DNA from 3 places in the Peribacillus sp. Aquil_B1 genome. Region 3 is predicted to be linked to each of the others. Evidence: riboswitches for the same ligand, from Rfam matches in the RefSeq annotation. Region 3 holds a riboswitch; each other region holds the start of a gene.
What was found. Region 3 has a riboswitch for glycine ahead of gcvT (glycine cleavage system aminomethyltransferase GcvT). Riboswitches for the same ligand answer to the same signal wherever they lie in the genome.

Region 1: it holds a riboswitch for glycine, as region 3 does, so the genes downstream of both, MPH60_RS22460 (amino acid permease) here and gcvT (glycine cleavage system aminomethyltransferase GcvT) in region 3, are expected to answer to the same signal.
Region 2: it holds a riboswitch for glycine, as region 3 does, so the genes downstream of both, MPH60_RS02810 (amidohydrolase) here and gcvT (glycine cleavage system aminomethyltransferase GcvT) in region 3, are expected to answer to the same signal.

What each region holds. Positions count from the first base shown of each region.
Region 1 is NZ_JAKXEE010000004.1:243,161-253,154, reverse strand. It holds gene bioA (adenosylmethionine--8-amino-7-oxononanoate transaminase) at 1-377, shown strand, start outside; gene MPH60_RS22470 (FAD-binding oxidoreductase) at 465-1,814, opposite strand; gene MPH60_RS22465 (amino acid permease) at 2,089-3,477, opposite strand; glycine riboswitch at 3,979-4,057, shown strand; gene MPH60_RS22460 (amino acid permease) at 4,264-5,607, shown strand; gene MPH60_RS22455 (DUF3311 domain-containing protein) at 5,879-6,079, shown strand; gene MPH60_RS22450 (sodium:solute symporter family protein) at 6,076-7,554, shown strand; gene argH (argininosuccinate lyase) at 8,455-9,939, opposite strand; gene MPH60_RS22440 (ABC transporter permease) at 9,955-9,994, opposite strand, start outside.
Region 2 is NZ_JAKXEE010000001.1:552,497-562,490, forward strand. It holds gene MPH60_RS02785 (AraC family transcriptional regulator) at 1-199, shown strand, start outside; gene MPH60_RS02790 (YtoQ family protein) at 311-760, opposite strand; gene MPH60_RS02795 (hypothetical protein) at 884-1,390, shown strand; gene MPH60_RS02800 (thioredoxin family protein) at 1,500-1,811, shown strand; gene MPH60_RS02805 (DUF1444 domain-containing protein) at 1,862-2,668, shown strand; glycine riboswitch at 2,923-3,024, shown strand; gene MPH60_RS02810 (amidohydrolase) at 3,145-4,332, shown strand; gene MPH60_RS02815 (DNA translocase FtsK) at 4,751-7,594, shown strand; gene murC (UDP-N-acetylmuramate--L-alanine ligase) at 7,880-9,184, shown strand; gene MPH60_RS02825 (aminopeptidase) at 9,237-9,994, opposite strand, start outside.
Region 3 is NZ_JAKXEE010000001.1:1,124,039-1,134,032, reverse strand. It holds gene gcvPB (aminomethyl-transferring glycine dehydrogenase subunit GcvPB) at 1-1,151, opposite strand, end outside; gene gcvPA (aminomethyl-transferring glycine dehydrogenase subunit GcvPA) at 1,144-2,490, opposite strand; gene gcvT (glycine cleavage system aminomethyltransferase GcvT) at 2,508-3,614, opposite strand; glycine riboswitch at 3,755-3,838, opposite strand; glycine riboswitch at 3,842-3,929, opposite strand; gene MPH60_RS05760 (DEAD/DEAH box helicase) at 4,306-5,994, shown strand; gene MPH60_RS05755 (YqhG family protein) at 5,972-6,769, shown strand; gene MPH60_RS05750 (YqzE family protein) at 6,816-7,001, opposite strand; gene comGG (competence type IV pilus minor pilin ComGG) at 7,119-7,505, opposite strand; gene comGF (competence type IV pilus minor pilin ComGF) at 7,498-7,980, opposite strand; gene MPH60_RS05735 (hypothetical protein) at 7,928-8,266, opposite strand; gene comGD (competence type IV pilus minor pilin ComGD) at 8,253-8,696, opposite strand; gene comGC (competence type IV pilus major pilin ComGC) at 8,704-9,015, opposite strand; gene comGB (competence type IV pilus assembly protein ComGB) at 9,094-9,994, opposite strand, start outside.

The DNA of each region.
Region 1 (9,994 bases), on a different contig from region 3:
AGAATATCGAGCTAATGGAAAGCCGCAATCTCATTGAAGACATCCAGAAAAAATCAAAATACCTATCCGAAAAACTGGAAACGCTATACGAACTCCCGATAGTCGGCGATATCCGCCAGCGCGGCTTCATGATTGGAGTGGAAATCGTTAAAGACCGCCAAACAAAAGAAACGTTCACCCTTCAAGAGAATGTCGTTTCCGGAATCATCCATACAGCACGGGAAAATGGCCTGATCATTCGGGAACTTGGTCCAGTCATCACGATGATGCCGATCCTTTCCATGTCAGAAAAGGAACTCGATTTCATGGTCCAAACCGTCTATCGTGCCATTAAGGAAGTCTCCATTCATAAAGGTTTGATTCCAGCAGCTAACTGATGCACAAAGAACCGGAAGAGCAGAGCTCATCCGGTTCCTTCTATTCTTTTAATTGTGATATTGGAACTAAATCTATAGGAACTTCTTTCAGACCCACTTCTTAAAAGGCGGTATACTTTGAGGGAATATAAACGTATTGTATGGATCATATCTCGTTTTCACTTCCCGAAGCCGCTTGAAATTTTCTCCATAGTACGCAGTTGGCCAATCTTCGATGAGGATATCCGGCCAATTCACGTAGTCACCTGTAGTATATGGTGACAAAGCGCATTTAAGTTCTTTGATCCACTGGATGTTTTGCCGCTCTTCTTCTGGATTCGTCCATGTAGCCAGATACTCCTGGGCGATGATGGCATCCCGATAATAAAAAGCCGTTTCATTTCGGGCCACACGGCCAGCTTCCCCTCCTAGGGATTGGTGCCAAATGGCGGCATTTTCATTTGGAGCGTTTTCCAGAAAATGCTTCATCGTCAAGATTGCTTGCCGTTGAAAATGTTTTTCAATGAAAGACCCCGACCGCTTGCGATAGGCCGGTCGATTTCCACTTGGATCATTAAAAAATTGCACAGCATCAATGTACGGGACTTCCTTTATCATGATATTTGTTGGAGAACCTGCTCTCGTCAAAGGCTTTAGAAGCTGCTGCAGCCTATTTGATGGCCCAACAAATTCACCTTGAGCGATAATTTGGTTTACTTCCTTTGACTTGAATTCGATTTCAGAAGTTAAACACTCTTCAACTTGAGGGGCCCAATCCTGCCAGGCTTCAAACACCTCTTCAAAATCTTTCCATCCCCATGTGACGGAGAAAATAGATACCCTTGATACTGGGTGTACCCTGAAGGTAAGAGATGTGACTATGCCAAAGTTTCCCCCTCCTCCCCCGCAGCATGCCCAAAATAAATCACTATTTATTTTCCTATTTGCTTTAATGAGTTTGGCGCCCCTCTTTCCGCACGCCCTTACCATTTCTATTTCAAGCAAATTGTCGCAAGTAAGTCCAAAGCGTCTCGATAACATACCTATTCCACCGCCGAGCGTAAGGCCTACAAGACCAACACTGCTTTCGGTCCCAGCCGGAATCGTCGTGCCATACTTCCATAGCGTATTATATACTTGACCTAAATCAGCTCCGGCTTCGATTTTTGCAATCATTTTTTCACGGTTGACCTTGATATTGTACATTTCACTTATATCAATGATTAAACCGCCATTCACTAATGAAAAATTTTCATAACTATGCCTGCCGCTCCTTACCCGGAAAGGTGTATGATTTTCCCGGGCCCACTTCAATGAATTCAACACATCATTGGAATTTTGACAAAACACAATGACCTTTGGGAATTTAGAAAAACTTAAGTTATTATTTATCCTGGCATGCTCATACTCAGCATCATTAGGTGTAACGACCCGCCCCGTAAGCTTTGTTCTTTCCAAAATATAACCCCTTCCTCGGGTAAAGATGATGTTACATCCTATGAAAAAATCTGTCAGGAAGACACATTCCCCTTGCTGTCCCTCACTTGTAATGGGGTCAATTTAGCTTTACTCGTGAATTCCATGCATTTACTCGTGAATTTCGCTGTTTTACTCGTGAATTCATCTACTTTACTCGTGAATTCCACTGTTTTACTCTTGAATTCCAACAATTGATCCTCAAAGACAAAAAAGCCCTTCTCGAATTAAGAGAAGGGCTTTCTAATAGAGTTTCTTATCTCGAAATTTCATCATCGGATTTAACATCCAATGGTGTTCGTTTATCCATTTTCAGCATGTAATAACTTGCTACAACCAAGGCTAGGAAAACGATTCCGACAACCAAGGAAATTCTTGTACTAGGATTGATCCACATACCGACCAGCACCATCAGTAAAAAGGCTATTGTCGCATAGTTACTGAAAGGGGCCAACGGCATCTTGAACGGATGCTTCTCCATTTCAGCGGCATTTACCTTTCTGAATTTAAGCTCACTGATAAGTAAGACAAACCATGGAATCATCCCAGGTAATACACTCGCACTGTACACATAAAGGAATAATTGCGGCGGTGCAAGGTAGTTCAGGATAACCCCGATGCCCAATCCTAAAAGTACAGCGATCGTACAATATGCCGGCACTCCATTTTTAGATACTTTAGCAAAGATTTTCGGAGCTTGGCCATTCAATGCCAGTGTGTAAAGCATACGCCCTGCACTGAAAATCCCACTGTTGCATCCAGACATGGCCGCAGTGATTACGACAAAATTGATGATTCCTGCTGCTGCTGTGATACCTATTTTGGCAAAGGTTGAAACGAATGGGCTTCCTAAGTCATCCAGTTGATCCCAAGGGAAGACTGTCACGATGACGAATATGGCACCAATATAGAAAATTAATATACGCCATATGATTGATTGGATAGCTTTTGTTACGGTCTTCGTTGGATCTTTCGCTTCTCCGGCTGTGATGCCGATAAGCTCAACGCCTTGATAGGATGCCACGACAAGGGAAAGCGCAAAGAAGAATCCTGTCCAGCCTCCCGTAAAGAAGCCGCCATTTTCCCATAGATTCGATAATCCAATCGCATCCCCGCCATTCCCTATTCCAAAGAAGATAAGGCCTAGGCCGGCAACGATCATCAATATGATCGTTATGATTTTGATTAGCGCAAACCAGAATTCAAATTCCCCGAAGGATTTAACTGAAATGAGGTTGGCCGCCCCCAAGATGATCATGGCGACCACACCTGGTATCCAAGCCGGTAAATCCGGGAACCAATATTGCATATACAACCCAACCGCGATGATTTCGGACATTCCGACGATTACCCATTGAAACCAATTGCTCCAAGCAGTCATATAACCTGCCAAAGGATGTATATAGCTGCTCGCAAAGGTTGCAAAAGAACCTGTAGTCGGTTCTAAATAGAGCATCTCACCCATGGAACGCATGATGAAAAATATAAAAATACCTGCGATGGCATAAGCAAGCATTACAGAGGGCCCGGTCCATTTGATCGTGCTCGCCGATCCCATGAATAACCCGACACCGATGGTTCCGCCCAAAGCTATCATTTGAATGTGACGTGCTTCCAGCCCTCTCTTTAATTCCTTGTTCGACATGTTTAACTCCCCCAGATGCAATATCGGTAATGCTTTTCCATCCTTAACACGAACGACTCTCTATTAATTATTGCGGTTAGAAATGCTCCATCGAAAAAAATATCAATAACACTTCAATTATGTTTTCTTATCTTATAATAGTAAATATTCTGTAAAAATACAATTGTATTTTTGAAATAAACAGTTACCAAATATATCTTGGTAATTTCCCTTATCTAAAAATATCATTTCAAAAAAATGATGTTCAATATTTCATAATAGTGATCATCCAAAAAACAAATTTTTCAAGTACGTTAATAAAAATTAAGACCACTATAAAACTGTAGCTATTGCCATTTTCACTTCAAAAAAACTTGTTGACCTTCCGAAAAATAGATGATAGAATTCCAATATTATTTTATAAGCATAATGAATGATTCAGCAGTGGTAGATTATCACTGTCGACATTCATTTACAACCGCATACAAGCAAGCGATGAATGCTATGGATGACACTATAGCAGGAGCAGCTTCTGGAGAGACTGTACAAGATGCAGCGCCGAAGGATTCACAATCTCAGGCAAAAGGACAGAAGAGTAACGAATGATAAAATTGTTATTCTGAGCCCTTTAAGAGATTGGTATTATCCAATCTCTTTTTTTATTGTCCATTTTGTGGTTGGACTAAAAACAACAGCTTTAAAACCAATGGAAAAGGCAAGCTGGACGAAAAAAATCACGTCCCTCTCTCCAAAACCATGCAGGTAAACTCAATTACTACCAAGACTATAAAAACGGGGGCGTAAGAATTGGCAAAACAAGAATTAAAAAGAGATTTAAAAAATAGACATGTACAACTGATCGCAATAGGAGGAACCATTGGCACCGGATTATTTTTAGGTTCCGGAAAAGCCATACAATTGGCAGGACCTTCTATATTATTTTCCTATCTGATAATAGGGATTGCCTTGTTTTTTGTAATGAGGGCACTAGGGGAATTGCTCTTATCCAATGCAGGGTATACATCTTTCACTGAATTTGCAACCGAATATGTCGGTCCATGGGCCGGCTTCGTGACAGGGTGGACATATTGGTTCTGTTGGATCATGACCGCAATGGCCGATATCATAGCTGTCGGCGTCTATATGCAATATTGGTTCGATATCCCTCAATGGATTCCGGCTCTAATATGCCTAGTCATTCTATTAGGATTGAACCTATTGACCGTTAAGTTATTTGGTGAATTGGAATTCTGGTTTGCCATCATTAAAGTAATCACGATCATCGCCTTGATCATCGTGGGAATCGTCCTTTTGATCATCGGCTTCAATACCAATACCGGAACGGTTTCCGTAACGAACCTATGGAATCATGGGGGTATGTTCCCCAATGGCATTTCCGGATTCCTATTATCTTTACAGCTGGTCGTCTTCTCATTTGTCGGTGTCGAATTGGTCGGGGTTTCCGCAGCAGAAACGGCAAACCCGAGAAAGAACATTCCATCTGCCATCAATAAAATCCCTGTCCGGATTTTACTTTTCTATGTTGGTGCACTATTCGTCATTCTCTGCGTCAACCCATGGACACAACTGGATGCCACGAGCAGCCCATTTGTAGAGGTCTTTGCTTTAATCGGCATTCCTGTCGCTGCAGGGATCATCAACTTCGTCGTTTTGACATCCGCTGCTTCTGCATGCAACAGCGGTTTATTTTCAACGAGCCGAATACTTTATACGTTAAGCAGGAATGGCGAAGCCCCTGCTAAACTGGAAAAATTAAATAAACAGGCCGTTCCGAGCAATGCCTTATTAACATCCACAATCGTTGTATCAATAGGGGCATTATTAAGCAAGCTGATACCGGAACAGGCGTTTACCGTCGTGACGACCATCAGTGCCATCTGTTTCATATGGGTATGGAGCATTATCTTGATTTCCCATATCAAATATTCGAAAACAAGGCCTGACCTAAGAGCAAAATCGACTTTCAAGGCTCCTTTTACACCCTTTGTCAATTACGCCATTTTAGGATTATTCCTGTTCATCCTTATTGTCATGCTATTCGCTGAAGCTACACGACTATCACTGCTCTTGACCCCGATCTGGTTCCTACTCTTGGTGATACTATATAATACTCGGAAAAAATATAGCTAAAGGAAATAAAGCCTTGAACTCACTATGAATTCATGGCTTTATCTGTCTTATGAACATATCAAGGGTTCGGCTGTCGGCGCACTGTTGCACAAATATATCAGGCAACTGCATTAAATTTTATATCAAAATAGTGTAAGCTAATATATATTATCGGACCTTTTCCGTCATGTATGAATTTTTCATCCCGGTTTGGTTCACCCATCCATCAGTGGCATTGAAGAATAAACCCCATTGATGGGCGTTTCACTTTATTAAAACGGAGGGGTTTTTTATGAAGATCATATATATTCTTACTCTAGTTCCTTTTATAGGCATACTAGGATTTCTGCCTTTTGTTAATAAAATAGAACCATATGTATTAGGGATGCCTTTCAATATGTTCTGGATGGCTATGTGGGTGGTCCTTACCTCTGCCATACTGGGCATCATGTATAAGCTGGATCCCAGGAATCGGGAAGGTGACCAGGAATGAATATCGCTCTCTTAATCATTTTAGCATTTTTACTTCTATCGATATTTTTAGGCCTACGCTCTTCAAAAGGAAAAGATATGGACTTGGAACAATGGACGGTTGGCGGACGCGGTTTTGGTGCGATATTCGTCTTTCTGCTGATGGCCGGGGAAATCTATACGACCTTCTCCTTCCTTGGCGGCAGCGGCTGGGCTTATGGCAAGGGCGCACCCGCTCTATATGTTCTAATTTACATTACTTTGTCTTACGTATTATCCTATTGGCTCCTACCGGAAATATGGAGATATGCCAAAGAAAATAAACTGATGTCTCAATCCGATTTCTTTGTAAGCAAATATAAGAGTCCCGGTTTAGGAATTTTGGCTGCGCTTGTCGGTGTGGTGTCGATGATTCCTGTGATCGTCGTGCAGCTGAAAGGATTGGGGATCATTGTCTCAGAAGCATCTTATGGTGCCATCTCTATGTCTGAGGCAGTTTGGATGGGGGCGATCAGCCTTACCATTTATGTGATGATCTCCGGTATACACGGTTCAGTTTGGACAGCGGTCATTAAAGATATCATGATGGTCGCCATAATAGGATTTTTGGGGATTTATCTGCCGATTCATTACTTTGGCGGATTTCAGCCGATGTTTGAAGCGATTGATGCGGCCAAGCCTGGTTTTCTAAAGTTCCCAGATCAGGGACTTAGCGTATCATGGTTCATCTCCACGGTAATATTGCTCGTATTCGGTTTCTATATGTGGCCCCAGGTTTTCAGCGCAGTCTATTCAGCACGCAGCGGCAAGGTATTTCGAAAAAATGCCATCATCAGCCCTTTATATACTCTCATGCTGTTATTCGTCTTTTTCGTTGGGTTTACAGCTATATTGAAAGTGCCCGGACTCGTTGGGGCAGATGCAGACCTGTCATTGCTTCGCCTTTCGATCGAGACCTTTGATCCATGGTTTATAGGCATAATCGGCGGAGCTGGATTGCTGACTGCCTTGGTGCCGGGATCCATGCTTTTGATGAGCGTCGCCACACTGCTCGCAAAAAACGTCTATAAGGAATTTGCACCTGCAGTATCAGATCGCCATGTTGTACGATTGGCAAAGTTTCTTGTTCCAGTCATTGCCCTTATAGCCGTCTACTTCACCTTAAACGGCGGCGAAACGATGTCCGCATTAATTCTAATGGGATATAGCCTCATCACACAGCTTTTCCCATCCCTTCTCTTTAGTCTGAGAAGGAATAATCCGATCAATAAATTTGGCGCAATCGCCGGCATCATTACAGGATTGGCCATCGTAATCTGCATTACACTCAGTCATTCGACAATAGGGACCTTGTTTCCATCCTTGCCGCAAGCAGCGAAAGATTTGAATGTGGGAATCATCGCATTGGCAGTCAATTTCATTGTGATGATCACGGTAAGTCTTGCTTTCAGAAAGCACACGGTTCTGTTGGAACCTAAATCCGTTAACGATATATGAAGCTAATTTGAAACCGGTTATTTTGGATAATAAAGAAGGCTCAGTCAAAAGACTGAGCCTTCTTTATTATCGACACCCAAAGCATCTCAAGATTGATTATAGGAATCTCATTTCAGGCTATTGATCTTTTTTGTTTATAATCAAATCCCCTATTTTAACTAATAAATACAACGAAAAAATAATCATCAAGTTTCTGGATACTACGAGGCCATCAATACCTAAATCATATCCTCTAGGTATTAATAATTTAGGGTTAAAGCAAAAAGTAATCGATATTACGAAAGCTATTAAAATCAGGATAAAACCGAACTGAGATCTATTTGACATTAGCATTCCGCCTTACATTATGTATTTTTTATTATCATTGATGAAAATTCAAAATAAATAGCCACCCTAATAAAGAATGACTATATATCATGAATTATGAGCTTTCGCAGTTGGCAAATAAAATGCATCGTAATGCTTCCGAGCCAAATACTCTAATTTTACGCTTTTACTCGTGAGTTTGGTACAAATACTCGTGAATTTCACGCTTTTACTCGTGAGTTTCGTGCAAATACTCGTGAATTTCACGCTTTTACTGTGAGTTTGGCGCATATACTCGTGAATTTCACGCTTTTACTCGTGAGTTTCACACTTTTACTCGTAAGTTTGGCGCATATACTCGTGAGTTTCACGCTTTTACTCGTGAGTTTGGTGCATATACTCGTGAATTTCACGCTTTTACTCGTGAGTTGGCGCATATACTCGTGAATTTCACGCTTTTACTGTGAGTTTGGCGCAAATACTCGTGAATTTCACGCTTTTACTCGTGAGTTTCACACTTTTACTCGTAAGTTTGGCGCATATACTCGTGAGTTTCATGCGCGTTAAGACTCATTTTTCTTTAACCCCATACCTTCAGTAATCCACTAAAGCCTTCCTGCCATCATTCAATGCTTTGACCATTACCTTGTATTCCTGCATCTCTTGTTCCAGTTTTTGTTTTCTATTTACAATCATTCTCGTAACCTCTTTTGGGGAGGGCCCGCCTTGAATGCTTCTAATCTCCACAAAATATTCGGGAGAGATTATTTTTTTCCATTCATCTTCTGCTATGTTCACTGAAACGAATTCATTGATGATCTTGTTGATTTCTTGTGTGTCCCAATCATATAGCTCCTTCCCTTCACTAATCGACCGTTTTGCAATATGACTGGCTATGGAGTGGGCCTTTCTAAAAGATATGTCGTAATCTCTTGATAGGGTATCCGCTAATTCAGTAACCGTTATACTGGATTTTGCGGCCATTTTCTTTGTGTGGTCTTCATTTACTTTCAAAGTCGACATGACGGCATACATTAGTTTCATGACACGTCCTGCATTCGAAAAAGCCCGATATAAATGAGGCTGTAAATCATCTTCGGTGTCGACGATATCACCAAATGGTGTATTATGGATCATATTCATTGCAGCGAGTGCATCACCATACGCACTGCTTGCAATCGAACGGGAATGTTCAATGGAAACTGGATTTCTTTTTTGCGGCATGATGCTGCTCACTTGAACATAAGGATCCGCCACATGAAAGGTTCCAAACTCCCTTGTCACATGCTGCAGGAAATCTTGAATCCATCTCCCTGCATTGACCATGCACGTCATGATGGCCGTTGCGGTTTCCAATAAATAATCCGCCCCGCCTATCGAGTCATAGGAATTCTCGATTACCGAATCAAACCCAAGCAGTTCGGCCGTACGGTTCCGGCTGATTGGAAAACCGGTGGTCGTTAACGCGGCAGCGCCCAAAGGCGATTGGTTAACCGTTTCATAGGCGGCCCATAACCGGCCAATATCTCTTTGAAGCACATCATAAATGGCTAAAAAGTAATGTCCTATCGTAGTCGGCTGAGCCGGCTGGGTATGCGTGTAACCAGTTATATAGGTTTCTGTATGTTTTTCAGCCTGCACCAGGAAAGCCTCACTCAAATGGTTTGCATAGCCAATCAATTGGAGCAGATGGCCTCTCAAAACAAGCCGGTACATCGCGACTCCCATATCATTACGACTGCGGCCGATATGAATCTTTCCTGCAAGTTCTTGACCGATTTCCTCACCGATCTTTGCCTCCATCATGAAAAATAAGTCTTCGAATTGGGGCTGATAGGTCAACTGCTTGAGATCTGTTTGGGCCACTTTCCGAATCCCATCAAGCATGGTTTTTGCCTCTTCTGCTTTAATGATCTTTTGTTCCGAAAGCATGATGACATGCGCCCGATGAATATCGAACATTGCATGAAATAAGTAATCTCTTTGATCATTAAAAACAGGCATCAGAAGCTCTGTAGCATATGTTTTTCCGGGAAAGACACTACCTTCATTTTTGATAAATTCTTCAAGCCTGCTCATCTTTGAACCTCCGATTTATAAAGCTTTTTCCGCCTTGATTCCAAAAAACTTGTTT
Region 2 (9,994 bases), 570 kb from region 3:
TTCCAAGTGGGTAGCATTCGAAGTTCACGGACCTATGCCTGATAGCATCCAACAAGCTTGGAAACGAATCTTTTCCGAATGGTTCCCTACCAGCGGTTATGAACATGCCGGAACTCCAGAATTGGAAGTGTACGCGAATGACGACGCTTCAAACCCTGACTATTACTCCGAAATTTGGATTCCCATTAAAAAGGGATAAGGTAAAATATTCGTTTTTCGCTTGCAGGGGAGGCCCTGCAAGCTTTTTATTCGTTTCTTTAAAATGATCAGTCCTCCATACTTGAGCTGGACAGTTAAGGGACAATAGGATTTACAGCCCTTCTTCAAAAATATAAGAAAGAACCTTCATGGCTTGGTTAACGGATTCTACCGTGACACTCGCCTTTTCCGATAATTCCTTTAAGGCATGATGATGGGATTCCGGACGAATCAAAATAAGCGGTTTACCCAGGGAAATGGCGGTGCTTGCGTCCATGGCAGTATTCCACTGTTTATATTTCTCGCCAAACAGAGCGACGACAAGATCAGCTTTTTTCATCAAAAGACCTGTTCGCAAATTATTGATTTGGGAAGCGGCCGCATCCTTCAGGATGGGATTCGGCTGTTCCCCGAGGATATCTTCACCGATATTATCGGAGCGTTCATGATTTTCCATCGGTCCTACAAATTCTAAAGGAAGCTTTAGTGCAGCGGCCTTATCTCTCAGCTCACTTCTCCAATTTGAATGGATCTCCCCAGCAAGATACACGATTAACTTCATTGTTTTCCTCCTCGATAATAAAATTGCTTTCATTGTACCATGTTTTTTAGAAAATGGATGAATTCCGTAAATAAGGATAATATTATCCATAAGGTAGTAAAAGAGACGGCTGGAGGAATGACGATGGCTTTATCCAATAAGAATTTTCTTGTTTTCCTGTTGATAAGCAGTTTGATCGTGGGCTGCTCAGGTATCGAGAGACAAACCGAAAAGGCAATGAAGGCTGCTGAAGTGGCTTTTCGTGACGATGAAAAACAGCCCAATCAAGAGGCTGGGCTAATTCAGGTCTATCTGCCAAAGGATTTTAAAGTAGTGGAAGAACATGATAATAATTTGATTTTACAAAAAGATGATAAGATTTATATATTATTTGTCAATCCAAATGAAAAAGAAGACAGCTCCGTGTTATATTTGGCGATAAAGGAACAAGATGATCAAAATGTAATGCTGCATTCTTTTCAGACTGATGATAAATTCGGCTTTATCTCGATCAAAGAGATACCGAAAGAAAAGTATGAGCTTGCGGTGGGGATCGGCGGGGTGAAGCTGACAACCGAAACGGATAAAGACCAATTAAAAACCGATGCAAAACAAATGATGGAAATCGTTTCATCCGTGCCTCAGAAATAAGCGGACCCTTGCCTTTCAACCGATCCGTATTAATGGTTGATTTCTGGAGAGTCTGGTATGATGGGATTATAAAAACTAAGGTGTTATTTAGAGCAGGAGGAATATACAAATGGAAAATTTACAAACCGTTGAGCAATATGATGCATTGAAAAATGAAGGCAAACATATCTTTCTTTTTTCAGCAACATGGTGTGGGGATTGCCGTGTCATCGAACCGATAATGCCGGAGATTGAAACGAAATTTCCAGACTTTACATTCATTCATGTGGACCGTGATGAATTCATCGATGTGTGTGCGGCTCATGATGTATTCGGTATACCAAGTTTCATCGCGTATGAGAATGGTAAAGAGCTAGGCAGATTCGTGAGCAAGGATCGCAAAACGCAAGAACAAATTGAGGAATTCATTCAATCATTATAATCAAAATCCCCTTCTCGCTGGGGATTTTTCAATGAAGAGGAGGGTCAGTCATGAAAATGGACAGCACGAAGCTGAAAAATATTCTGAAGGAACGTTTAAAAGATGAAAATCGCACATTCAAATTCGATAGCAAGCAAGATACGTTACGGGTGGAAAATGTGAAGACCGGAAAGGGTATCACCATCGAGCTGCCTCCTGTACTTGCTAACTATGAAAACGTACAGGAAAAGGCCATCGATGAAATTATCTATTACGTGGAAGAGGCCCTGAATGTGATGGGGGGAGAACACAGCATGGAAGGCAAGGAGAAATTCATTTTCCCAGTCATCCGCTCGACCTCCTTTCCAATGGAATCGGAAGAAGGAAATCCATTTTTATTCGATGAGCATACGGCTGAAACCCGGGTTTTTTATGCCCTTGATTTAGGAAAAACCTACCGTCTTATAGATGAAAAGATGATTCAACGGGAAAATTGGCAGGGTGACAGGATCCGTGAAATTGCCCTTTTCAATGCCCGTTCCCTCTCCACTGAAATGAAGTCGGATATCGTTGCAGGTAATGCATTTTATTTTTTGAACACGAATGATGGATATGATGCCAGCAGGATCCTGAATGAATCATGGCTTCGGGAAATGAAGGACAAGATCGAGGGAACCATGGCTGTGGCCATTCCCCATCAGGACGTCATCATCATTGCCGATGTGAAGAATGATACGGGCTATGACATTCTTGCGCAAATGGCGATGAGCTTCTTTGCCAGCGGTCATGTTCCAATAACGGCTCTATCATTTCTTTACGAAGAAAATGAGTTGGAGCCCATCTTCATCATGGGTAAAAACAAAAAGCGTGAACAATAATATATTGAATACATAAGGACCGTGTCAGCATCTGGCAGCGGTCCTTTTAAAGTTTAATAGAGTTTATTACACTTAGAGTTGATATTTATTTTTTAATCGGTGATAATATAATTGTAGTATTTTGAAAATATGGAATAAAACAATAGAATGAGCAAATGAACGTTGTGGGAGTGTGCAAAGCTTTGAGCCACCAAAGGAGCAAGTTCCAAAAATATACCTTGGAGCAAATCTCTCAGGTAAATGGAACCGCAGCTGGACGTAACTCTGGAGAGCGCGCAGGAAGAGTGCCACCAACGGGGAAATCTCCATGACCGAAATGGAGGCAAACACTCAGGTAAAAGGACAGAGAAGGAAGCGGTAAGTTTACGCAATCTTCTCTGCCCTTTTTATTTGGCACTTTGTATAAGAAGGTTTGCAGCGAACATGGAACTTACTAATATGCTCAACTTGAAATAAGGGGGAGAATGATCGTGAACGTGAAAAGCAAATTAATGAACATGCTGGAAGCCCGTAAAGGGGAAATGGTTCAAATCCGCCGTCATTTACACGAGAATCCGGAACTATCCTTCAAAGAAGAGAAAACGGCACAATATATCATTGATTTTTATAAGGGAAAGGATGTGTCGATTCAAACGAATGTAGGAAATGGATTAGGGATCATCGTAACAATCGAAGGCGGAAAACCTGGGAAAACGATAGGTCTCCGTGCAGATTTCGATGCATTGCCGATTACAGAAGAAGCGGAAGTTCCGTTCCGTTCAAAAAATGAAGGTGTCATGCATGCCTGCGGACACGATGGTCATACCGCTTACTTATTGGTTCTGGCAGACTGCATCAATGAGCTTAAAGCTTCCCTATCCGGTACGATCAAAATAATTCACCAACATGCAGAAGAGACGCCCCCAGGTGGAGCAAAAAGCATGATGGAATCAGGGTTTTTGGATGAACTGGATGCCGTTTTTGGAATCCACTTATTTCCGTCCCATCCAGCAGGAGTTGTCGGATATCACGGCGGCTATTCGATGGCTGGACGGACCTATTTCAAGCTAGCGATAAAGGGTGTAGGCGGCCATGGTTCGTCCCCGCATATGGCTAATGATGCCATTGTGGCAGGCGCCCACTTCGTGACAGCCGTACAAACTGTAATCAGCCGCCGTTTGAACCCTTTTGATATGGGCGTGGTCACAATCGGCTCCTTCGATGGAAAAGGAAGCTTTAATGTCATTAAAGATCGTATAGAAATTGAAGGGGATGTCCGTTATATGACATCAGAGACTCAACAGCTGATCGATAAGGAAATCCACCGCATCGTCAAAGGGATAGAAACGGAATTTGATGTTCAGTGCGAGCTAACATATGTGCCTGATTATCCTCCGTTATATAATGACCCTGAACTGACTGGATTCGTGAAAAATAGTCTGGAAAGCATGAATGACAAAGACATTAAAAATGTCTTGGAATTTCCGGTTTTCTCAGGTTCAGAGGATTTTTCGTATTATGCCGAAAAGATTCCTGGCTGCTTCTTTTACATTGGCTGTAAACCGAAAGGGGTGGAGAAGGCATATTTCAATCACCATCCTAAATTCGACATTGATGAAGATGCCCTTTTGATCGCATCCAAATCAGTGGCCCAGGTTGTATGCAATTTTTATGAATGGGAATAGTCCCATTGGTATATTTGTTTGCAAAAAAATGCAGAAACCCACAAAACACCGTTCGGTATTAACGAACGGTGTTTTATGGGTTTCAGGATGCCACCGGAGGTTTCGTGAAGGATGCTTCAATGAATTGACCAGTCTGCTTCTTGCGCTGCATGAAAACTTAATCTCTTTGTAAACGCGATTTAACAGCGATGTTTTATTTAAATAGTAGACTAGGGGCTAATGTTATTTCGCGATGGGGAGGTTTAAACTCATTTCAGAAGGGGTTTAATAGGGTAGGAGTTCTGCGAAATACGTTAAGTTAGTAAGAGTGCGATAAAAAAATAGATACTAATCCCAATTTAGCTTAAATTTTCTCGATATTTTTAAAATAACTGGTAGAATTAGTTACATAACTACAGATGTAGAAAGAGTGATAGTTTTGAAATGGCTAAATAAGATGAAAAAATGGTTCCAAGCAGAGGAAATTATCGAAATCGAAGAAATTATTATAGATGAACCGCTTGATGAAGAGACATTAAGGAAAATGGATTTTTCAAAGCTTTCGAAGTCAAAGGAAGAAGAAATAAAGGTTTACAATCAAAAAGTGGAAAAGATGTCGCAGACGCAGACGCCAGACCCGGATACGAAAATCCTGTTTCAATATCCAAAAGGACAGTTCAAATTTCCGCTCATTCCAGACCGTGAACAGAACAAAAGAAAACCTCGGGAAAGAAACAGGGAAGATCATGAACCTAAACAGGGGAAAGCGGCCAAAGAAACGAGAAGGCCGGTGAGGGATCCTGAACCAAAACGGAGAAACTTTGAACGGGAGGAAGTCTCAAAAATAGTCCCTTCAAATACTCCATTCCGCCCGACGGAGATCCCTTCACCCATTTATGGGTTCCGTCGCCCGGAAAAAAAAATAGTCGCTTCTGAAGAAATTGTCGAATATGAACTGGAAAGCAAAATGCCTATCCTTAAAAAAGAAGAACCCGATATCGGGACTCCAGTATCGATTCCTGAAATCCCAAAAGAAGTGTCACATGAGGAATTGACGACAGAACCATCCATACTTATACCGGAACTAGCGGAAGAAAAACGGGAAGATTCGGAGATACCCGCTTTCTTTCGCAGGAATTCCATTGAGACAGTGCCAGAACAAGCAGTAATCGAGCCTAACATAACGGAGCCTGCGGTGGAAAAAGAAGCTATTGGACAGGACGAAGTCGATTTTGGACGCGAAGTCGCTGTATCCATCATGGAACAGACGGACGACACACTGCCTGAAGCGATATCGGTTCCTGGGGAGGTTGCTGTACAATCCAATCAACCATCCGTTAGTCAAGGGACAATGCCTGAAGACCCATCTGAGGCAATTTCTGAAGTGCAGCACAAACGTCCGAAAAAACATATCCCATTTAATGTGATGATGCTTAAGCAAGACCGGGAAAAAAATGTTTTCATGAATAAAATGATGTCGGAAAAAAAAAGCCTTAATTCGGAAAGGGCAGTAGTTTCACCTGATAAGCGGCCAATGGATGATGCTGCCCAAATGGAGGCGGGACAAGCGAAACCATCCGCGATTCCTGAACGGAAACCGGAGGAAGGCAGAGATATGCCGAAAGAGCAGACTCCGGCCATTTCACCATCCTTTTTGGACAATAAGGTTGGTTCCGAAACCGTCGCCGTGCCTGATAATACAGTCGAATCCAACATCGGTTCCAACCTTAAGCCGCTATTGGAACAGGAATCCCCCATTTCTGGAACCGGGTATCAAGAAGCAGTTTATACAGAGGCAGCGGCAGAAAGCAGTAAGGGCGAAAACCCGGCAGTTTTTGGCTCCGTGGAAGCGGATGAAAATGAAAATCCATACTATGTGTTTCCGAATATCGAATTGCTGACACCTCCCACTTATGCTGTTCATGATGATGTGTGGCTCGAGGAACAGACTTTATTACTTGATGAGACATTGAAAAATTTCAATGTCCGTGCAAAGGTCGTCAATGTCACTCAAGGACCGGCAGTAACTCGTTTCGAGGTGCATCCGGAACCGGGAGTGAAGGTGAATAAAGTGACGAACCTGATGGATGATATCAAATTAAGCCTTGCTGCTCAGGATATGCGGATGGAAGCGCCTATTCCGGGTAAACATACAATTGGCATCGAGATTCCGAATAGGAAAAGCAAACCGGTATTTTTGCGGGAGGTTTTGGAAAGTACTGAGTTTCAAGAACATGAATCACCGCTTGCTGTGGCTTTGGGACTCGATATATCCGGTCAGCCGATCATCACGGATTTGAGAAAAATGCCGCATGGATTGATAGCCGGGCAAACGGGATCGGGGAAAAGTGTCTGTATCAACACCATGCTGGTAAGCTTGCTTTATAAAGCGACGCCGCAGGAGTTGAAATTGCTGTTGATCGATCCGAAAATGGTCGAGCTCGCCCCATATAACCGGATCCCGCATTTGGTCAGTCCAGTCATAACCGATGTAAAAGCCGCTACGGCTGCGTTGAAGTGGGCTGTAGAGGAGATGGAACGGCGTTATGAATTGTTTGTACATGCCGGTGTCCGTGATATCACCCGCTTTAATGACCAAGCGGAAAAAGCCGGTCAATATTCAAGCAAACTGCCTTATATCCTGGTGATCATCGATGAGCTTGCGGATTTAATGATGATGTCCCCGGCTGATGTAGAGGAAGCGATTTGCCGGATTGCCCAAAAGGCCCGTGCCTGCGGCATCCATTTGATTGTAGCCACTCAAAGACCTTCAGTCGATGTCATAACTGGATTGATCAAGGCAAATATCCCGACAAGGATCGCTTTTTCCGTTTCTTCACAAGTCGACTCCCGTACGATCATCGATAGCGGCGGTGCAGAAAAATTATTGGGAAGAGGAGATATGTTATTCGCTGAAAACGGCTCTTCAAAAACGGTGCGCCTACAAGGGACTTTTGTGAGTGATGAAGAAATCGACCAAGTCGTCAACCATGTTAAACTGGAGCAGCAGCCAAAATACCTGTTCGAGCAGGAAGACTTGCTGAACAGGGCCCAGGTCACGGAAGAAGCGGATGAACTTTTTTTCGAGGCCTGTGAATTTGTCGTGAGCCAGCAGGCTGCATCTGCATCTAGTGTCCAAAGGCGCTTCCGTGTCGGTTATAACCGTGCAGCACGCCTAATAGAAATGATGGAGCAACATGGAGTAGTTTCCGAATCCAGGGGCTCAAGGCCCAGGGATGTATTGATTACGGAAGAAGAACTGGAATTTTTACATGTTAATTAAGAGAACCTAATAAAAGGAAATTGTATATAATGTGAAAGGGTGAAAACCCTTTTTTATCACCTTATTTAAGGGAAAAGCCAATGATTTGATAAATTGGCATCTGCCTGACATGGATGAATGAATAAAAAAGTGATATAATAGTTTTTTGTTGATGAATGATTGAAAATATAAGCTTGAAAAACCTATGAAGAAATTGCGTTACTAACAAGTCTCGTAATGAAAAAACAAATAAAAGATGACGTCATATACTGTCATACAGGTAGACGATTGGTGGAGGTTCGCTTTATGACTGCTTACCATTTTGTGGGAATTAAAGGGTCGGGTATGAGTGCTCTTGCACAAATACTGCATGATATGAATATTGAAGTGCAGGGTTCCGATTACGAAAAAGAATTTTTTACACAATTGGCATTAGAAAAAGCCGGGATTAAAATCCTTCCTTTCAACGAGGAAAATATTCAACCTGGAATGACCATCATTGCAGGAAATGCTTTTCCGGATAGTCATCCGGAAATCGTGAAGGCAAAAGAACTTGATTTGCCGATCATCCGTTATCACCGTTTCCTAGGTGATTTCATGAAAAACTTCATCAGCGTGGCGGTTACGGGAGCGCATGGTAAAACATCGACGACCGGCTTACTTGCCCATGTGATGGGGGGCGCTAAACCGACATCCTTCTTGATTGGGGATGGAACAGGTAAAGGAATCGTGAATTCTGATTACTTCGTATTCGAAGCATGTGAATATCGCCGTCATTTCCTTTCCTATTATCCGGATTATGCAATCATGACGAATATCGATTTTGATCATCCTGATTATTATGCCAATGTCGAAGACGTGTTCGAGGCTTTCCAAACGATGGCCCTTCAAGTCAACAAAGGCATCATTGCGTGCGGGGATGATGAACATTTACCACATATTCAGGCGAAAGTACCGGTTATTTTTTACGGATTTGCAGAAGGAAATGATTTTCAAGCGAAAAATGTTTCCGTCACTCCGGATGGCACGACTTTTGATGTGCATGTAAGGAACAATTACTATGATACATTCACTATTCCTACTTTTGGAAAGCATAATGTGTTGAATGCACTTGGTGTCATTGCACTTTGTAAATATGAAAACTTGGATACGGAAGCTGTGAAAGCCCAATTGCGGACTTTTGGAGGAGTTAAACGCCGGTTCTCAGAAAAGGAAATCGGAAGCCAGATCATCATTGATGATTATGCACATCATCCGACCGAGATCTCTGCAACTGTCGACTCGGCGCGTCAGAAATATCCAGAGCGTGAAGTTGTTGCGGTATTCCAACCGCATACTTTCTCGAGAACTCAGGCATTCCTTGATGAATTCGCCGACAGCTTGAATTTGGCCGACAAAGTATACTTATGTGAAATTTTTGGATCTGCTCGTGAAAATCAAGGGAAGTTATCGATTGAAGATCTTCAAGATAAGATTCCCGGTGCCGAGCTGATTACGGAGAATACAACATCAATATTGCAAAATCATGAAAACAGTGTCGTGTTATTCATGGGTGCGGGGGACATTCAAAAGTTCCAAGCTGCCTATGAGCATTCACTGCAGGTAAAATAAAAAAACGATCGACCCGTTAGAGCGGGTCGGTCGTTTTTTATTGGTTTTTACGTTATTTTAAATTTTCTGGATTTAAATTTTCCAGTTCAGGTATAACGAATCGTCCGTCCTTACGTATCAAGACGTCATCAAAATGAATTTCCCCGCCGCCATATTCAGGACGCTGAATATTGACCAGGTCCCAGTGAATGTCTGAATGGTTTCCGTTAAAGGCATCATCATAGCATTGTCCGGGAGTGAAATGAAAACTTCCATCAATTTTTTCATCAAAGAGGATATCTTGCATCGGGTGTAGAATATAAGGATTTACACCAATTGCAAATTCACCGACATATCGTGCGCCTTCATCAGTATCAAAAATTTTGTTGATGCGTTCCGTATCATTCGCAACCGCTTCAACGATTTTTCCATCCTTGAATGTCAACTTCACGTTTTCAAAAGTAAAACCCTGATAAGGGGACGGAGTATTATACGAAATCACTCCATTGATGGAATCTTTAACCGGAGCCGTATATACTTCACCGTCAGGAATGTTCAGCTCACCCGCACATTTGATGGCTTTAATGTCTTTGATGGAGAAGGTTAGATCCGTACCGGGCCCAGTTAAGCGGACCTTATCCGTTTTATCCATCAATTCAACAAGGTTGTCCATTGCTGCGCTCATTTTGCCATAGTCGAGGTTGCAGACTTCGAAATAAAAATCTTCGAATGCTTCTGTGCTCATTTTGGCTAATTGGGCCATTGAATTTGTCGGGTAGCGAAGTACGACCCATTTTGTTTTTGGCACGCGGATATTTCTATGTACTTTAC
Region 3 (9,994 bases):
ACGAATTCGTGCTTACAATGACGATTATATGGCAGATCAAAAAATGGTTCCAACTTACGCATCATATAATTGGCATTGATGACAGCATTCTCGGTGACGGCTTTAAGGCCATCAGGACCCATTGAACGAATGTACGTATATGCCCTCACGTTTATCCCGAAATTACCATAATAAGGTTTTACCCTGCCAATCGATTGCGGACGATCATAATCAAGAACGAATTGCTCCCCTTGCTTGACCACAAGCGGTTTAGGCAAGTAAGGAATCAAGTCCGCTTTCACTCCGACAGGGCCAGAACCCGGACCGCCGCCGCCATGCGGGCCTGTGAATGTTTTATGGAGATTTAAGTGAACCACATCAAAGCCCATGTCACCCGGGCGTGCTTTTGATAGGACTGCATTCAGATTGGCTCCGTCATAATAAAGCTTCCCACCTGCATCATGGACAAGTTCTGCCATTTCCAAAATGTTTTCTTCAAACAATCCCAATGTATTGGGGTTCGTCAACATCAAGGCCGCCGTATCCGGTCCGACAACACGCTTTAAATCTTCAAGGTCGACTAAACCATTTTCATCGGATTTCACTGTAATCGTTTCAAGTCCGGCAACAGTGGCAGAGGCAGGATTCGTACCGTGTGCAGAATCGGGTACAATCACTTTCGTCCGTTCTGTATCGCCATTCGCTTCGTGAAAAGCGCGAATCATCATTAACCCTGTCCACTCACCATGTGCACCTGCTGCAGGCTGTAATGTCACTTGGTCCATCCCGGTGATTTCCGTTAAGTGTTCCTGCAAATCAAATAAGAGTCCCAATGCTCCCTGAACGGTAGCCGGATCTTGATATGGATGAATATGGGCAAAGCCGTTGAAGCGTGCCACGTTTTCATTTATTTTCGGATTATATTTCATCGTGCATGAACCCAGCGGATAAAAACCCGAATCCACCCCATGATTCCGTTTGGAGAGTGCTGTATAGTGACGCATGATATCCAGTTCGGACACCTCAGGCAGCTCTGCCTCTTCTTCACGGATGTAGTCGGCAGGAAGAATTTCTTCGAGCGGGATAGTTGCAACATCCATTTCTGGCAGACTGTACCCGATTCGACCGGAAGTACTGATTTCAAAAATGAGTGATTGATCTTGATTATTCATGTTGATCCCCCAATTCCTGCGCAAGTGCATCAATTTCTTCTTTTGTTCTAAGTTCAGTTACCGCAACCAGCATATGGTCTTTCAGCTCAGGATAAACCGTCCCTAAATCAAAGCCGCCGATCATCCCTTTTTCAAAAAGGTTTTTATTGATTTCTGAAAACGAAGAAGGCAGTTTAATGACAAATTCATTGAAAGAAGGACCATCGAATATCACTTCCACCCCTTTTGCCATAATTGCTTTTTTTGCATAATGAGCTTTTTGAATATTTTGCACGGCCATTTCTTTGACACCCTTTTTCCCAAGCGCGGTCATTGCAACAGAAGCTGCCAACGCATTCAAAGCTTGATTGGAACAAATGTTGGAAGTGGCTTTGTCACGGCGAATGTGCTGTTCACGGGCTTGAAGCGTCAGTACGAATCCCCTTTTACCATTTTCATCCACTGTTTGACCGACGAGTCGGCCCGGAACTTTCCGAACAAGTTTATTAGTAACGGCAAAATATCCGCAATGAGGACCACCGAATGCCGCTGGAATGCCGAATGGCTGAGCATCCCCCGTTACGATATCTGCACCAAGTGCACCTGGGGATGTCAAAGCTCCCAATGCAAGCGGATTACTGGAAACGATAAACATCGATTTGACACCATGTATGATTTCTTCCATTTCTTTCAATGGCTCGATGCGGCCAAAAAAGTTCGGATATTGCACGATCACTCCTGCAACTTCCTCATTCGCCAATTCCCTTAAAGCAGCTAAGTCCGTCACACCGTCTTTATAAGGAATTTCGACCACTTCCACGCGTTGACCTTTCGCATATGTCTTAACGACTTCTCTTGATTCAGGATGAACGGTTCCTGAAATGAGAATCTTCTTGCGTCGTGTCTGGCCTGAAGCAAGCATGGCTGCCTCAGCTAGCGCCGTCCCGCCGTCATACATGGAGGAGTTAGCTACATCCATGCCCGTCAATTCACATATCATCGTTTGATATTCAAAGATCGCCTGAAGCTCCCCCTGTGAAATTTCAGGCTGATAAGGTGTATAAGCCGTATAAAACTCAGAACGGGATAAAACATGATCGACGATGACCGGCGCGTAATGGTCATAGACACCCGCACCAAGGAAGGAAGCATAGTTTTTAAGGTCTGCATTCTTGGCAGCAAGCCTTGATAATTCTTTCATTAATGCCGGTTCCGATTTAGCAGGCTTTATATCGTATTCTCCTTGAAAACGAACGCTTTCAGGGATATCATTGAAAAGTTCTTGAACAGAAGATACCCCTATCGCTTCCAGCATTTCTTGTTTATCTTGCTCTGTCATGGGTAAATAACGATGTTTCATCTAATGACCATTCCTCTCTATTTACGTGGTTTTTTATAAAAAGGTGTTTGTATGATAACGGCTTTCAAACGTTTGGAACGGATTTCCACTTCGACTTCCGCTTCCAGCACCGAAAATTCCTTATCGATAAGTACCAATCCCACGTTTTTCTTCAACGTTGGTGATTGGGTACCGGTCGTGACCTCGCCAATGACTTTATCACCGCTGTAGACCTTGTACCCATGACGAGGAATGCCACGGTCAATCATTTCAATTCCCACAAGCTTGCGGGGAGCTCCTTTCTCCTTTTGCTCAGCAAGAACGGCTTTCCCGAAAAAATCCACTTCCTTATCCACTTTTACTGCAAAACCAATCCCGGCTTCTATCGGGGTGATGTCCGCTGAAAGCTCCTGTCCATACAGCGGCAGTTTCGCTTCAAAACGCAGGGTATCACGAGCACCTAAACCAATCGGCTGAACCCCCTCTTCCTTTCCGGCATCCATAATCGCCTTCCAAAGGGCAGGACCATTTTCACTGTCACTATATATCTCAAAGCCATCCTCACCAGTGTATCCAGTACGGGATACCAGCGTGGACATACCGTTGATCAGGACATTTTCCTTGAACTTGAAAAATCCAATTTCACTTAAGTCAGTATTTCCCGATAGTTTTTGTAAGATCTTTTCTGCAGAAGGTCCTTGAAGTGCCAGCTGTGTATAGTCACTCGATACATTCGTTATTTGGACATCTTCCGTTAAATTAGCTTGCAGCCAATTGAAATCTTTTTCTGTATTCGCTGCATTGACCACGAGCAGATAGTCGTCCTCGGCCCTTTTATACACGATAAGATCATCGACCGTGCCTCCGTTTTCATAACACATGGCGGTATATTGGGCACCGCCCTGTTGCAGCTTTGATATATCATTGGTCAGCATCTTCTGTAAAAAGGAAAGGCTCCCAGGTCCCTTAACATCGACTTCCCCCATATGGGAAACATCAAATAACCCCGCTTTTGTTCGTACGGCTTCATGTTCATCCTTTATACCCGAAAATTGGACAGGTAGTTCCCAGCCGCCAAAATCAATCGTCTTGCCTCCGTATTCACGATAAACCTCAAATAGTGGCGTTCTTTTTAAATTGGTCAAAAAATGACCCCCTTCAGATTTTTTTAAAAATTAATTGGCTTCATTATCAAAAGCTTCTTGTCATTACGCATCAGATACATCCTGATTCATGATGTGAAAAAAGCACAAAAAAGGACAGAGAAAGCCCGTTTGAGCTTTTTCTCTGTCCTGAAACCTGAAAGTTTACCTATGTAATAGGTTTTCCCCTTTGGTGGCCGTCCCATAACGGGCGGCGCTCTCCAGAGTTGCGTCCAATAAGAGTTCTTTTGCCTGAGAGATTCACTGCTAAGTTTGCTCCTTCGGCGCTACATCCGTAGTCTCTCCCCTTACCTTCACCCGCATATAAATGGTCTACCATTGAAAGGAAGCGAATAAGCCCCAAGCAACGGTAAAACCTTTGAGCATAAATGGAATGCATTCCCTGCCAATTCTCCTGAAACTTCAGAAACCGTTTGACTGATCTCCTTCAGTAATCTTGGATAAATTAGGAGCCTATAGCCCATACTAAGAAAACGCGAACTGCAAAATCGATGTACAAACATTCTTTGTAGCGTTTGGAAATTGGAATTTTCTAAATATACTTATATCCTACCCTAAGAAACTTATCTCTGCAATATCTTTTGAAGAGAAATATTTTTCTTACTTCACATATGGAATGTTCGGGTTTTGACCTTATATTAAGGAAATTATGATTTGAGAGGGAGTTATTTCTATGAAAATCAATATATCCTTCAACTCTGAATGGAATGATGAGTTTCTGCAAAAGATGGAAAATGACGGTCCATGGGGAAATTGGGAACTTTATAAGCTGGCGGTTCAAATGGAGGAAAACCTTATCATCCCTGATTTTGAAGGTTTACAGGCGCCCAAGCACCTTCCGCAGTTAACCCCGCTTCCCCATCAATTGGAAGCGGCCAAGCAAGTAGTGGAAAAGATGAATGGAAAAGCCATTTTGGCTGATGAGGTAGGGCTGGGAAAAACAATTGAAGCAGGCTTGATCCTAAAAGAGTATATGATTAGGGGCCTTGTAAAAAAAGTATTGATCCTTGTTCCGGCTTCCCTTGTTACACAATGGGCATTTGAATTGAATACCAAGTTTCATATTCCGGCAGTCGTTCAGAGAAAAAGTTATGTCTGGGACTCCTGTGATGTGGTCATTTCATCCATTGATACAGCGAAACGCGCTCCACATCGAGATATCATCTTTACTCAAGAATATGACTTCATCATTATTGATGAAGCTCATAAACTTAAAAATAATAAGACGAAGAACTATGAATTCGTCCAAAATCTGAAAAAGAAATTTTGTTTACTCCTGACAGCCACTCCGATTCAAAATAAAGTCGAGGAGATTTTCCACCTCGTTTCGTTATTGAAACCGGGCCACTTGGGAAATGCCTCACTCTTTTCGGAAAAGTATAAAGGGAAAGGCCGGAACATCATTGAAGATGAACACCTAAAGGAACTGGTCAACACTGTCATGATTCGGAACCGGCGGGCCGATACTGGCATTGAATGGACAAAACGGCATGTGGAAACCATCACCATTGAATTTTCTCCAACGGAACAAGCATTGTATGATGCTGTTTCCAAATTCAAGCCAATTTCGGATGGAACAAAAGGAAGCGCCTTTTCGGCCCTCACTCTTCAAAGGGAAGCATGCAGCAGCAGAGAGGCGGTCTTTTATACATTAAAGAATATGAAAGCTAAATATGATCAGCCTTCCCCTGACTTCTTGGCAAAACTTGATGATTTATTTTCTAAAGTGAATGAAACGGTTCAGAACTCCAAGGCTGAAAAAGCTTTGGAACTGATCAAGAAAATTGATGATAAAGTCATTATCTTTACCGAATACCGGGCGACGCAGCTTTATCTACAATGGTACCTACAGCAGAATGGAATTTCTTCAGTTCCTTTCCGAGGCGGCTTTAAGCGCGGAAAGAAAGACTGGATGCGAGAATTATTCCAAAAGAATATACAGGTATTAATTGCAACAGAAGCTGGCGGGGAAGGGATAAACCTTCAGTTTTGCCATCATTTGATTAATTTTGACCTGCCATGGAACCCGATGAGGCTCGAACAGAGAATTGGACGGATACACCGCCTTGGTCAGGAAGAAGATGTGATGATTTATAACTTTGCCACGAAAAATACAGTAGAAGAACATATTCTGAAATTACTATATGAAAAAATAAATTTATTCGAGAAAGTAATCGGCGAATTGGATGATATTCTAACCAAACTGGATATTAACAACATTGAAGAATATTTGATTGATGTGGTCGGCGAATCCAAAACTGAGGGCGAAATGAAAATCAAGATGGATAATTTTTCATCGTTAATCCAATTCGCTCAATCAATGAAGGAAGGTGAGGTTCATGCAGCAACAGGAAATTCATGATTTTTTATTAACATACTTCAAAGCCAATGATTGTGAAATACTGGATAATGCACCAACCCACCTTACAGTCCAATTGACGATTGATATGGATAAAGAATTAATGAACAGACCCTTTTATTGGCATTATCTAGAAAAAACAGGTGGCGTTCCGAACCCGGCACAGATGACTTTCATTACCGATCCAGAACAAGCTCCATCCGATTTAAAGGGAGAAATGATTCATTTTGGCTCCCCTCGCCTTCACCAGATTATTCAATCTACCAAAAAGCTGGCAGGGTATACTAGACTTTTTGAGGATACCCCTCCAACAAAAGGGGGAAATAATCCTTTGTATCCTTGGCTGACCCTGAATGTGAAAATATCCTATCAATGCGACCGTAAAAAGGATACCTTCATGTCGATCGGACTGAATTTAATCTCAGGTGAGATCATGGAAAGGTTTCACCATCGGGTTTTACCGATAAAGGTCACCCCAAAAATACCTGATTACTCCTTTACGCTTTCACCGCTCATCATGCCCAAGAGCGGATTGGCAAGACTGGATACTTACATCAGGACCAGTTTCGAGGATGATGACCATTCCTGGGCAGAGGAAGCAATGCTTCGCTGGCAGAATGACTTGAATTTATTGGAGCATTTTTACAAGGATATGGACGAAAAAAGTGAGAGCTATTTTACCGAAAAAGATGCCTTAAAAGCTCAATATGAACCCAACATCCGAATATCCATCATCAACGGAGGGTTATTTTACCTTTCAGATAGGGCATTGGGATAAGTAAAGAACAATAATAAAACAGATGCCCTAAGTAAGGACATCTGTTTTATTTTTTGATATTTTTCCTTACGAACATCGACAAAGCAAAAGGGACAATGCCAAACCAATGGGACATACCATGATTTTTATCCTCTTTTCTGTGACGGCGCTTTTCTTTTCGTTCTTTTTTCGTCAGATTAAAATACTCGACAAGCTGCTGAGTCAGATATTTAATATAAGCGTTTGTAGACATATAAAATCATCACCCTATGCAAAGTATGCCCCGTTTACGCTTCTTTTATTCCTTCGCTTGTTCGCTGAACACGTGTACCTGTCGCTTTCCACTTTATAAGAATGTTGATTTTGCGCATTACACAGCCTGCTTTTCCAACCATTCTTTCACTTTTCCCGCTTCTTTATCGTATTGAATGATGACTCTTCCCTCGCGGTCATTTTTAGTCGTGGAAGAAAACTCGATATAAACGTAAGGACCTTCTTCTTTCATTAAAGAATACTGCACCACACCATTAGGGTATGAAATTTCCCCCTGGATGATTTGCGGGATCTCTTCGCCCCACTCTGCCGTCACATCCTTGATCGCTAAATGGACGAGATGGTCGGCCACAAGCGATTCTTCCACTTCTTTATAAAACTTTTTATCAATGATAAACTGATCGATCATTAGTATCGTGAACATGATGAAAACACTCGCTACAATCATGACCATTGGGAAAACGACTCCTTTTTGATTATTCATCGACTTTCGTGACATTCCTGAAGAAAGGATGAAATCTTCGACTGAAAGTAGTCCCTGCTTTATCCGTAATATTTATAACAATGACACTGCCATCCTTCTCAACCCGGAATTTCGAAATGTTCTGTAAGATGACCTCATGCCCCATGCCATTCACTCGTCTTCGGACCTTATCTTCATATTGTTCAAACGATGATAATTGTTCACCTGAAAGCAGCAAATATAATTTATTTCCCATTACATCCTGAGCTTTGGAACTCCGGACCTCCTGCTTCATTTGCATGGTAAAGACCTCCCACTCTTTAGGATGCAATTTATCAACGGACCCCATCTGGGTGTGAAGGATTGAAAAAAGCTGTAGTACAAAAAGGGACGTCGTCATTAATATCATTAAAGAAAAAAGCATTTCGATCATCGTAAAGCCATCATTTTTTCGCAGCATCACAAATGGATTCAATATTACCCGATTCATCTTCATAACGTACACACCCTTCAATCATCCCCGGGAAATCCCCATGGTCCTTCCAAACCAATTCATAGGATCTTTTTTTGTAACTGATTTCCTGACCGATTGCTTGTATCTCCCCGTCCATGAACGCCGTCAATCTTTCATATAATAAATGGTGGGCTTCTGTCCTTACGGCAATATCTTTCCGATGCGTCATTAACTCTTCAAGAATCGGAAAAATGGCAAGGACCAGGAAAATACAAATGGAAAATGCGGCCATCAGCTCAAGATATACGTAACCTTTACAATTTCTCAATCCTGAACCTCCCTTTACCGATATTGAGGACCAATTTGTACATTCCCTTTGACGTGTCAATCATAATCGTTCCGGCTTTTGAAGCATTTCCATACTGATTAAAATGGAAGCTGAACCCCAAAGTGCCACTTAAAAACTGAATATCCTTTGGTATGCTCCTCTCTAGAATGATTCCTTCCTTATAAGACGAAACGGTATAAACCTTTTTGGCATTATTAATATGGAGGTAAATCAAGCTCTCATGACTGATGGCATACTGCTGTGCATAGAAGAGATCTTCATGGAATTGAGAAAGAAATAGCCTATTTTCCATGCCTTTAGTAAAGCTAGGATATAGATTAGGACCGATGGAAATCAGGAGTACAAAAATGACGAGGACAATTAGGGTTTCAGATAGTGTATACCCCCCATTGGAATGCCGTATATTCACTTCTCTCCTACTCAACGACCGTTATCTTTCCTTTACTATCCAAACTAATATCATCCCCATTAGGACAGGATGTCTGTTTGAGATAGCCTTGACTTTCCAATTCACCGATACTTGCGGGCAGTTTAGCATTATCAATCTCATAAGCCTGTACCTGTGCTTGGGCCATCTTCACGAATGCTTCACATCCTTTGGACTGAATCGTAGATTGGTTCTTTGTGATATTGGGGATTGTTATAATCAAAAGGATGGAAATTACCAGTAAAACAATAAGCATTTCAATTAGTGTAAAACCACGTTCATTCATCACTTTCTTCAACATATCCATCATGCTCCTGAAACCATCCGAATACCGGATGACCCTCGAGCATTTTCACCTCTGGAATACAATAATAAAATCCTATATACTTTCGAGCAGAGAGAACATCGGCAGCAAAACCGCCAAATAAATGGACACGATCAACAGACCTATCAGTGAAAACATGAGAGGCTGAATGATTTTTAAGATTGCATTCATTCTCTCTTCAATTTTCTCCAGTATAAAACGACTGTAATGAAGTAGCTCCGCATCAAGTCTGCCGTATTTTTGACCATTGGCAGCGACCACCGGCAAATTACCATCAAAATATGGAAGCTCCCGAAAAATCAATTCAAGTGATCTGCCCTCGATTAGATCATCCTTAATAATATTGCATAGTTTTTGGTAAAAAGGCTGCTGTTGATTTATCGAGAATAATTTAATGCTATCGTTAATAGATAGCCCTCCGGAGAGTAAGCCACTTAATTGGCTTGTAAAAAAATAGGTTTCGTATAATTTGATGAAGGTCCCGAATATCGGAATCCCCATTAAAATCCTCCGCTGCCTTAATGGGCACAATCCGTTAAACCAAAATCGTTTGAGTACATACAGGAATAGGAGCAATCCTAGAAAAAGGAAGGGGAGTGCTGGAAGAATGAATGTGGAAGCTGACATTAATCTCAAGAGTGTATGCTGATCGACATCCATCGTGAAATAGATTGTCTGGAATTTAGGAAGGAGAACACTCTGAAGAATATAAAAAACGATACCTACAAAAAAGATTAAGAATACAGGATACACCATTAACTTTTTTACTTTATCCATATCCTCGGATCTTTTCTTCCAATATCGCCCTCCTTCTTTCAACGCCCGTTCCAGGTCGCCGTATTGTTCTCCATAAAATATATAACTTACAAGCTGCGGATGAAAATTCAGATGGGTCAGCACCAGGTGCAGCGGGAATCCGTTCCTTAAATCGGCTTTAGCCTGAGTGAAGTCTTCC